Regions from separate parts of the Kocuria sp. LUK genome, predicted to be linked through region 2. Evidence: riboswitches for the same ligand, from Rfam matches in the RefSeq annotation. Region 2 holds a riboswitch; the other holds the start of a gene.
What was found. A riboswitch is a leader RNA that binds a small molecule or an ion and turns the genes downstream of it on or off. The one in region 2 is predicted to bind glycine.

Region 1 (5,342 bases), on a different contig from region 2:
GAGCTCGCCGTGCTGCACTCGCGCATGGCCGGGGACTCCTACCTCCCGCCGGCGGCCCCCGACCCCGACCCGTGGGACGCCGAGCGGGTGCGGCGCACCGAGCAGCTGCGCGCCGAGGCGGGGCACCGCTCCCTCATCGCGGTCGCCGAGCACGAGCCCAGCGGCCGGCTCGTGGGGATGACCGAGCTGGTCCTGGCCGGACCGCACCCCACGATCGCCATGCAGGACGAGACCGTGGTCCTGCGCGAGCACCGGCGCCGGTGGCTCGGCACCCGGCTCAAGCTGGCCAACCTGCGCCGCCTCGAGGCGGAGGCCCCCGAGGTGCGGACCGTGTACACCTGGAGCCACAGCGGCGACGACCGGATGGGCCGGGTCAACGCCCGCCTGGGCTTCCGGGTCGCCGGGCGCAGCGGCGTGTGGTCGCGCGAGGTCCCCGCCCTGTGAGGACCGGGCCGGCGCGGCCCGATTTGGTGCCCGCACCCGCGTGCGGTAGCGTGGGGAGCACCAAAGACCGCCGGTCGTGGTTCCCCATGCCTGCCGCATCCCGTTCGGGACGCGGTGCGCCGGGGGAGCAGCCGTAAGAGTTCCGTTTCCGGAACGGCCAGCGCAGGTGAACCAGCACAGCCGCGCGCGCCTCTCCACGGCCCGCAGCGGCCGGCCCCGGGCATCTGCGCGGGGCCTTTTCCGTGTCCGGGACCCCTCGGCAGCGCACCGGCATCGAAGACCGGAAGGAGTACCATGGCGAACCCGGAAAAGGCAGCCGCGGTCGCCGAGTTGAAGGAGCTGTTCTCCAACTCGGACGCTGCTGTCCTGACTGAGTACCGCGGTCTCACCGTGGCCCAGCTCAAGGAGCTGCGCCGCTCGCTCGGTGAGAACGCCGAATACGCCGTGGTGAAGAACACGCTGACCGCGATCGCGGCCAAGGAGCTGGGCATCGACGCGTTCGACGGCCAGCTCGCCGGCCCGAGCGCCATCGCCTTCGTCTCGGGCGACCCCGTCGAGGCCGCCAAGAGCCTGCGTGACTTCGCCAAGGCGAACCCGCAGCTCGTGGTCAAGGGCGGCTACCTCGAGGGCAAGGCGCTCAGCGAGGCCGAGATCAAGCAGCTCGCGGACCTCGAGTCCCGCGAGGTGCTGCTCGCCAAGGTCGCCGGCGCCGCCCAGGCGTCGCTGTCCAAGGCCGCCGCGCTGTTCCAGGCCCCGCTGTCCAAGACCGTCCGCACCGCGGAGGCGCTGCGCGCCAAGGTCGAGGAGCAGGGCGCCTAACCAGCACCCGCCGCGAGGCACATTCTCACCACGGAAACGTCCCGTCCCGCGCCGACGAACCCGGTCGGGACACCCCATCGAAAAGGAGCCACAACCATGGCCAAGCTCACCACCGAAGAACTGATCGACGCCTTCAAGGAGCTCTCCCTGATCGAGCTCTCCGAGTTCGTCAAGGCGTTCGAGGAGACCTTCGACGTCACCGCCGCCGCCCCCGTGGCCGTCGCCGGTGCGGCCGCCCCGGCCGCCGGTGCCGCCGAGGAGGCCGAGGAGCAGACCGAGTTCGACGTCGTCCTCGAGGCCGCCGGCGACAAGAAGATCCAGGTCATCAAGGAGGTCCGCGCGCTGACCTCCCTCGGCCTCAAGGAGGCCAAGGACCTCGTGGACTCGGCCCCCAAGGCCGTGCTCGAGGGCGCCAACAAGGAGACCGCGGACAAGGCCAAGGAGGCCCTCGAGGGCGCCGGCGCCACCGTCACCCTCAAGTAGCACCTCCGGACGCACCCCTCGCGGGTGCGCCCTGCCGAGGCCCCGGACGCACCGCGTCCGGGGCCTCGTGCCGTTGCCCGGGCCTCCCGGCGGATCCGTCCGGGGCGGGGGAGCGGCGGGGCATCTGTGCGACACTGGAGGCACAACCACATCTCGGCCGACCACGCGCGGCGGGAGAGTCCGGGACCGCCCGCGGAGGGCGGGACCGGCGCCGAAGGAGCAACTCCTCCCCGGGAATCTCTCAGGCCCCAGAACCGCCGCGAGCAGGCCACTCTGAAGAGGTCCCGCCTCCCCGGCCACCGGCCGGGGGTGCCGGCCACCGACGGTGCAGGCCGCCCCCGGGCGGCGAAAACTCTCAGGTCAGCGAACAGAGCGGGGAGACCGGACGGGCCCCGACCGGGGCCTCGAGAACGAGGAGCTGACCTTGTCCTTCCTGGCACGCCACCTCGGCCCCGACGCGGCCGAGACCCGGACCATGCTCGAGACGGTCGGCGCGGCCGACCTCGACGACCTCGTCGCCCGCGCCGTCCCGCGCGGGATCGTCGCCGACGCCCCGCTGCGCCTGCCCGCGCCGATGTCGGAGCACGAGGCCCTCGCGGCCCTGCGCCGGATCGCGGCCAAGAACCGCGTGATGACCCAGATGATCGGTCAGGGCTACGCCGAGACCGTGACCCCGCCGGTGCTGCGGCGCAACATCCTCGAGAACCCCGCCTGGTACACCTCCTACACCCCGTACCAGCCGGAGATCTCCCAGGGCCGGCTCGAGGCCCTGCTCACCTTCCAGAACGCGGTCATGGACCTCACCGGCCTCGACCTCGCCAACGCCTCCCTGCTGGACGAGTCCTCGGCCGTGGCCGAGGCGGTGCTCATGATGCGCCGCGCCAACCGGCGCTCGACGAGCGACCGGGTGCTCGTCGACGCCCGCACCCTGCCGCAGACCCTCGCGGTGCTGCGCGGGCGCTGCCGGGCCGTGGGCGTCGAGCTCGTCGTCGCGGACCTCACCGCGCAGCTGCCCGAGGGCGAGTTCTTCGGCGTGGTCCTCGCCCACGTCGGCGTCGACGGCGACGTCGCCGAGCTGGGCCCCCGCGTCGAGCAGGCCCGTGCCGCCGGCGCGCTCGTGACCGCGACCACCGACCTGCTGGCGCTGACCCTGCTGCGCTCCCCGGGGGAGCAGGGCGTGGACATCGCCGTCGGCTCCGCCCAGCGCTTCGGGGTGCCCCTGTTCTTCGGCGGCCCCCACGCCGCGTTCATCGCCTGCCGCAAGGGCTTCGAGCGCAACCTGCCGGGCCGCCTCGTGGGCGTGTCCACCGACTCCTCCGGCCGGCCCGCCTACCGGCTCGCGCTGCAGACCCGCGAGCAGCACATCCGCCGCGAGAAGGCCACCTCCAACATCTGCACCGCCCAGGCGCTGCTGGCCGTCGTGGCCGGCGCCTATGCCGCCTACCACGGCCCCGACGGGCTGCGTGCCATCGCCGAGCGCGTGCACGGGCTCGCCGCCCGCCTCGCCACGGGCCTGGCCGCCGCCGGCACCACCGTGGTGCACGAGCACTTCTTCGACACCGTCCTCGCGCAGGTCCCCGGACGCGCCGACGCCGTGGTCGCCGCCGCCGCCGAGCGGGGGATCAACCTGCGCCGCGTCGACGCCGACCGGGTCTCCGTCTCCCTGGGCGAGCCGCACGACGAGCGCGACGTCGACGCCGTGCTCGCGGCCTTCGGCGCCGCCGCCCCCGAGCAGGACGCGCCGCAGGACGCGTGGGCGCTGCCCGCGGCCCTGCTGCGCACCGACGGCTACCTCGCCCACCCGGTGTTCAACACCCACCGCTCCGAGACCGCCATGATGCGCTGGCTGCGCGGGCTCGCGGACAAGGACCTGGCCCTGGACCGCACGATGATCCCGCTGGGCTCGTGCACCATGAAGCTCAACGCCGCCGCCGAGATGGAGCCGATCAGCTGGCCCGAGCTCGCCTCGATCCACCCGCTGGCCCCCGAGGACCAGACCCTGGGCTGGCAGGAGCTCATCGGCCAGCTCGAGACGTGGCTGACCGAGATCACCGGCTACGCCGCCGTGTCCGTCCAGCCCAACGCCGGCTCCCAGGGCGAGCTGGCCGGGCTGCTCGCGATCCGCCGCTACCACCTCTCCCGCGGCGACCGGCAGCGCAAGACCATCCTCATCCCCTCCTCCGCCCACGGCACCAACGCGGCCTCGGCCGTGCTGGCCGACCTCAAGGTCGTCGTCGTCGCCACCGCCGCCGACGGCTCGGTGGACATGGCGGACCTGCGGGAGCGGATCGCGCAGACCGGCGACGAGCTCGCCGGGATCATGATCACCTACCCCTCGACCCACGGGGTGTTCGAGGAGCAGGTCACCGAGGTCTGCGCCGCCGTGCACGAGGCCGGCGGCCAGGTCTACGTCGACGGCGCCAACCTCAACGCCCTCATGGGCCTGGCCCGGCCCGGGCGCTTCGGCGGGGACGTCTCCCACCTGAACCTGCACAAGACCTTCTGCATCCCCCACGGCGGCGGCGGGCCCGGCGTGGGCCCCGTCGCGGTGGCCGAGCACCTCGTGCCGTTCCTGCCCGAGGACCCGGCGGCCGCCGCGGCCGACCCGGAGGCCGAGGCATTCCCGGTCTCCCAGGCCCGCTGGGGCTCCGCCGGGGTGCTGCCGATCTCCTGGATGTACATCGCCATGACCGGCGGGCAGGGCCTCACCGAGTCCTCGCGCACCGCCATCCTGGCGGCGAACTACGTCTCGGCGCGCCTGGCCGACGTCTTCCCGACGCTCTACACGGGCCCCGGCGGGTTCGTCGCCCACGAGTGCATCCTCGACCTGCGCCCGCTGACCAAGGCCTCCGGGGTCACCGCCGAGGACGTGTGCAAGCGGCTGATCGACTACGGCTTCCACGCCCCGACCCTCGCGTTCCCCGTCGCGGGCACGCTGATGGTCGAGCCGACCGAGTCGGAGAACCTCGCCGAGCTGGACCGCTTCGTCGACGCGATGCGCGCCGTCCACGCCGAGATGACGGCCGTCGCCGAGGGGGAGGTCGCGGTGGAGGACTCCGTGCTGCGCCACGCACCGCACACGGCCGAGGTGCTCACCGCCGACGACTGGGACCGGGCCTACCCGCGCTCCCTGGCCGCCTACCCCCTGCCCGAGCTGCGCCTGGGCAAGTACTGGTCGCCCGTGGGCCGGGTCGAGAACGCCGCCGGCGACCGCAACCTGGTCTGCAGCTGCCCGCCGATCGAGGCGTTCGCCGCCGCCGAGCGCGCCGAGCGCGAGGAGGCCCTGGAGCAGGAGGCCGCCCGGTGAGCGCCCGCACCACCCCGCTCGAGGCCGCCCACCGGGAGGCGGGTGCCGTGTTCACCGACTTCGGCGGCTGGCAGATGCCGCTGAAGTACGCGAACGACGTCGCCGAGCACCACGCGGTGCGCCGGGCCGCCGGGCTCTTCGACCTCTCCCACATGGGCGAGGTCGCGGTCGAGGGCCCGCAGGCGGCGCAGTTCCTGGACGCGGCGCTCGTCTCCCGGATGAGCGCCCTGGCCCCCGGCCGCGCCAAGTACACCCTGCTCGTGGACGAGGACGGGCGGGTGCTCGACGA
Region 2 (5,342 bases):
ACCTCGGGCTCTCCGAGGTGAGTACCGCCCAGGCCGACCGCGCGCACGCCGTCCACCCCGTCGCGGCGGTCCAGTCCGAGTACTCCCTGTGGACGCGCGACCCCGACGGCTCCGGGGTCACCGCCGACGGCGAGCCCGCCGGGGACGTGATCGGCTGGTGCGCCGAGCACGGCGCCGCGTTCGTGCCGTTCTCCCCGCTGGGCCGCGGCTACCTCGCCGGCGCGCTCGGCGGGCGCGCCTTCTCCGCGGACGACTTCCGCTCCCGCAACCCCCGCTTCGCGCCCGAGGCGATGGCCGCCCAGGAGACGGTGCTCGCCCCGCTCCGGGAGGTCGCCGAGCGCCACGGGACCTCTCCGGCGGCGGTCGCGATCGCGTGGACCACGGTGGCCGGCGAGCACGTCGTCCCCATCCCCGGCACGAGCGACCTCGGCCACCTGCGCGAGGACGCGGCCGCGGCGGAGCTGCGGCTCACGGCCGAGGACCTCGCGGTGCTCGACCGCGTGGCGGCCCCCGCCCCGCGGTACTGACGCGGACGGGAGGCCCCCGCGGCGGGGGCCTCCCGTCCGGAACGGGGCGCGGGACTCAGCGGGTGAGTGCGGGGGCCTCCTCGGCCGCGGCGTGCCGGTCCTCGAGCTCCTGACGGACCTTGGCCTCGTGCAGGGCGCGCAGGGCGGCGTGCTCGGGGTTGCGGCGCAGCACCAGGTAGCCGGCGCCCAGGACCGCGAACCACAGCGGGGTGAGCAGCAGCGCCGTGCGGGTGTCCGGCTGCGTGGTCAGCGCCCAGAGGACGAACCCGAAGAACGCCAGGACCACCCAGGGCATGAACGTCCCGCCGGGCATCTTGAACGCGCTCGCGGCGTGGACCTGCGGACGGCGGCGCCGGTAGACGATGTAGCTGATCAGGATGATCGACCACACGAACATGAAGCACAGGGCCGAGACGGTGGTCACCATGGTGAAGGCCGCCGCGACGCTGCCCTCCGCGTAGAGCAGCACGACGCCGGCGAGCAGGAACATGCAGGAGAACAGCAGGGCGTTGCGGGGGACCCTGCGGGTCGAGAGCCGGCCGAAGGCCTTCGGCGCGTCGCCCTCCTGGGCCAGGCCGTAGACCATGCGCGAGGTCGAGTAGATGCCGGAGTTCGCCGAGGAGGTCGCCGAGGTGAGGACCACGAAGTTCACCACGCCGGCGGCCCCGACGAGGCCCGCGAGGGCGAACATGCCCACGAACGGCGACTCGGCGGCGCTGTAGGTGGTCCAGGGGCGCACGGCCATGAGCACGATCAGCGCACCCACGTAGAAGACGAGGATGCGGACCGGGATCGAGTTCACCGCCCGCGGCAGGGTCACCTCGGGGTCCTTGGCCTCGGCCGCGGTGGCGCCGACCAGCTCGATGCCCACGAAGGCGAACACGGCGATCTGGAAGCCGGCCACGAAGCCCATGAAGCCGGTGGGGAACATGCCGCCGTGCGCCCACAGGTTGCTCACCGACGCGCGGGCGCCGTCGGTCTCGAAGCCGGTGATGATCATGACCAGGCCGACGACGATCAGGGCGAGGATGGCGACGATCTTGATCAGGGCGAACCAGAACTCGGTCTCCCCGAAGGCGCGCACCGTCGGGAGGTTCAGCGCCAGCAGGAGCACGACGCAGGAGACCGCGGGGATCCACAGCGGCAGGTCGGGCCACCAGAAGGAGACGTAGTGGGCGATCGCGACCACGTCCGCGATCCCGGTGACCACCCAGCAGAACCAGTAGGTCCACCCCGTGAAGTACGAGGCCCAGGGGCCCAGGAGGTCCCCGGCGAAGTCGGAGAAGTTCTTGTACTCGGTGTTGCTCAGCAGCAGCTCGCCCATCGCCCGCATGACGAAGAAGAGCATGAAGCCGATGAGCATGTAGACGAAGATCACCGCGGGCCCGGCGACGGAGATGGTCTTGCCCGAGCCCATGAACAGGCCGGTGCCGATGGCGCCGCCGATGGCGATGAGCTGGATGTGGCGGCTGGACAGGGCTCTCTCGAGATGGGGCTGCTGCGTGGCTGAGCTCATGACGTGGTCTCTTCCTGTCGGTTCCTCGCGGAACACGGAACGGGGTGCTGCACCGGTGCAGGACCGCGCCGGGGTGCGGACAGGGCCCACCGCTCCCCGCGGGGGGAACGGGAACGGCCTGTGCCGGGCCCTGCGGCGGGCAGCGTCGTGCCGTGACGGGAGTCGGTGCCGGGGTGACGGTCGGCGGGCGCCCCTCCACCCGGGCGGGTGGTCGTGGGGAGGGGAGCGGTGATCGTCATGTCTCGGGAGAACTCCAGTGCTCGGCGCGGCCCTGCCGCGCGGTCCGTGGGTCCTCCCCGATCTGTTGCTCTGCCTGAGAGTTTCCGCCCTCCCGGACTGGGGGTGGGGCTTGCTCCTTCGGCGTGCGCGGAGGTGCTCCGCGCCACTTTCCAGATGCGCCTCGGTGCGGCGGTACGGGGGCCTGAGAGTTTCCCGGGGAGGAATTGCTCCTACGGCGCCCGCTCCACGACTGCTGAGCGGGACTCTCCCGCCGCACGTCCACGGCTGTGCTGTGACTGCAGTCACACCATAGGCCGGGTGTGCCGCAGCGCACAACTCGGCCGTTCTGCCGTGTCGTCGCAGGTCGCGACCGTGCCCGCGGCACGGCACGTCCGCGCGGTGCGGAGCGCGACGGCCCCGCCCGGCGTCCCCGGAGGGGCGCCGGACGGGGCCGGGAGGGGCAGGGGAGCTCGCGGTGCGCGGCTCAGCACTCGACGACGTTGACGGCCAGTCCGCCGAGCGCGGTCTCCTTGTACTTGTGGCTCATGTCCTTGCCGGTCTCGCGCATGGTGACGATGACCTCGTCGAGGCTCACCCGGTGGGTGCCGTCGCCCCACAGCGCCATCTTCGCGGCGTTGATGGCCTTGGCGGCGGCGATCGCGTTGCGCTCGATGCAGGGCACCTGCACGAGCCCGCCGATGGGGTCGCAGGTCAGGCCGAGGTTGTGCTCCATGGCGATCTCCGCGGCGTTCTCCACCTGCTCCGGGGTCCCGCCGAGGACCTCGGCCAGGCCGCCGGCGGCCATCGAGGAGGCGGAGCCGACCTCGCCCTGGCAGCCGACCTCGGCCCCGGAGATGGAGGCCTGCTCCTTGTACAGGACGCCCACGGCGCCGGCGGCCAGCAGGAAGCGGACCACGACGGACTCGCGGACCCGCCGCAGCTCCTCGGCGTCCCCGCCGGCCATCGCCCGCCGGATCTCGGGGGCGTAGTGGGTGGCGTAGAACAGCACGGCGGGGATGATCCCGGCCGCCCCGTTGGTCGGGGCGGTGACGACCCGCCCGCCGGAGGCGTTCTCCTCGTTGACGGCCAGAGCCACGAGGTTCACCCACTCCTGCCAGTAGGACGGGTCCCGGTCCGGGTCCTCCCGGCGCAGCCGGTCGTGCCAGGCCGGGGCCCGGCGGGCGACCTTGAGCCCGCCCGGCAGGGTGCCGGTGCGGCGCAGGCTGGAGTCCTTGCACTGCTCCATGACGTCCCAGATGTGCAGCAGCCCCGCCCGGATCTCCTCCTCGGTGCGCCAGGTGCGCTCGTCGGCCAGCATCACGTCGCTGATGGACAGGCCCGTGGCCCGGCAGTGCGCCAGGAGCTCCCGCGCGGTGCGGAACGGGTGCGGGACCTGCTTGCTGGCCTCGTCGAGCTCGGCCGCCGCCGCGTCCTCCTCGCCCTCCTGGACGATGAACCCGCCGCCGACCGAGAACCAGGTCTCGTCGGCCAGCACGGCCCCGTCCGCGTCGAGGGCCTGGAAGCGCATGCCGTTGGTGTGCCGCTCGAGCACGGTCAGCGGGTGCTGGACCATGTCCTCCACGGCGTACGGGAGGTCCTTGCGCCGGCCGAGGGCGGCGCACAGCCGCAGGGTGCCGCCGGCGGCGATGTCCGCCAGGCGCTCCTCGACCTGGTCGGGCAGCACGGTCTCGGGGTCGTAGCCCTCGAGGCCGAGGAGGATCGCGGTGAACGTGCCGTGCCCGCGGCCGGTGGCGGCGAGGGAGCCGTAGACGTCCACGCGCAGGCCGGCGGTCCGCTCGAGGAGCTCCTGCCCGACGAGGGTCTGGGCGAAGCGGCGGGCGGCGCGCATGGGGCCGACGGTGTGGGAGCTCGAGGGGCCGATGCCCACGGAGAAGAGGTCGAAGACGCTGATGGCCATGATGTGCTCCAGACGAGAGGGGTGCGGGGCGGCGCCGGGTGCGGAGGGGATCTCCCTGCGCACCCGGCGCCGCCCGGTGGGGAACCGGTGGCCCGGTCCTCAGCGGCCCGCGGTCAGCGGGGCCAGGCCGGGGTAGAGCGGGTGCGCCGAGGCCAGCGCCCGGACGCGGGACTCGAGGGCGGCCAGCACCGCCGGGTCCACGCCCCCGGCGCCCGCGCGGGCGCCGGCCACGAGGGTCTCGGCGATGATATCGGCCACCTCGGCGAAGGCCTCCGTCCCGAAGCCGCGGGTGGCCAGGGCCGGGGTGCCGATGCGCAGCCCGGAGGTGACCATCGGCGGGCGGGGGTCGAAGGGCACCGCGTTGCGGTTGACCGTGATGTCGACCCGGGCGAGGAGGTCCTCGGCCTGCTTGCCGTCCAGCTCGGAGTCGCGCAGGTCCACGAGGACCAGGTGCACGTCGGTGCCTCCGCTGACCACGGAGATCCCGGCCTCGGCGACGTCCGGGGCGAGCAGGCGCTCGGCGAGCAGGCGGGCGCCCTCGAGGGTGCGCCGCTGGCGGTCGCGGAACTCCTCCCCGGCGGCGATGCCGAAGGCGACCGCCTTGCCGGCGATCACGTGCTCCAGGGGGCCGCCCTGCTGGCCGGGGAAGACCGCCGAGTTGATCTTCTTGGCGACCTCGGCCTCGTTCGACAGGATGATCCCGCCCCGGGGACCTGCCAGGGTCTTGTGCGTGGTCGAGGTGACCACGTGGGCGTGGGGCACGGGGCTGGGGTGCAGCCCGGCGGCGACGAGCCCGGCGAAGTGGGCCATGTCGACCATGAGCCAGGCGCCCACCTCGTCGGCGATGCGGCGGAACGCGGCGAAGTCCAGCTGACGCGGGTACGCCGACCAGCCGGCGACGATGAGCCGGGGGCGGTGCTCCCGGGCCAGGCGGGCGACCTCGTCCATGTCCACCGTGCACGTGGCCTCGTCCACGCCGTAGGCCACGACCCGGTAGAGCTTGCCGGAGAAGTTCAGCTTCATGCCGTGGGTCAGGTGCCCGCCGTGGGCGAGGTCGAGCCCGAGGATGGTGTCCCCGGGGGTGAGCAGCGCGTGCATCACCGCGGCGTTGGCCTGGGCCCCGGAGTGGGGCTGGACGTTGGCGAAGGCGGCGCCGAACAGG

Region 1: it holds a riboswitch for glycine, as region 2 does, so the genes downstream of both, gcvP (aminomethyl-transferring glycine dehydrogenase) here and cycA (D-serine/D-alanine/glycine transporter) in region 2, are expected to answer to the same signal.

What each region holds. Positions count from the first base shown of each region.
Region 1 is NZ_JAJMZI010000011.1:5,583-10,924, forward strand. Features, by position in the region: gene LQU92_RS14690 (GNAT family N-acetyltransferase) at 1-444, shown strand, start outside; gene rplJ (50S ribosomal protein L10) at 739-1,263, shown strand; gene rplL (50S ribosomal protein L7/L12) at 1,360-1,746, shown strand; glycine riboswitch at 1,908-2,013, shown strand; gene gcvP (aminomethyl-transferring glycine dehydrogenase) at 2,171-5,053, shown strand; gene gcvT (glycine cleavage system aminomethyltransferase GcvT) at 5,050-5,342, shown strand, end outside.
Region 2 is NZ_JAJMZI010000004.1:340,756-346,097, forward strand. Features, by position in the region: gene LQU92_RS09500 (aldo/keto reductase) at 1-527, shown strand, start outside; gene cycA (D-serine/D-alanine/glycine transporter) at 583-2,043, opposite strand; glycine riboswitch at 2,443-2,543, opposite strand; gene LQU92_RS09510 (L-serine ammonia-lyase) at 2,747-4,180, opposite strand; gene glyA (serine hydroxymethyltransferase) at 4,280-5,342, opposite strand, start outside.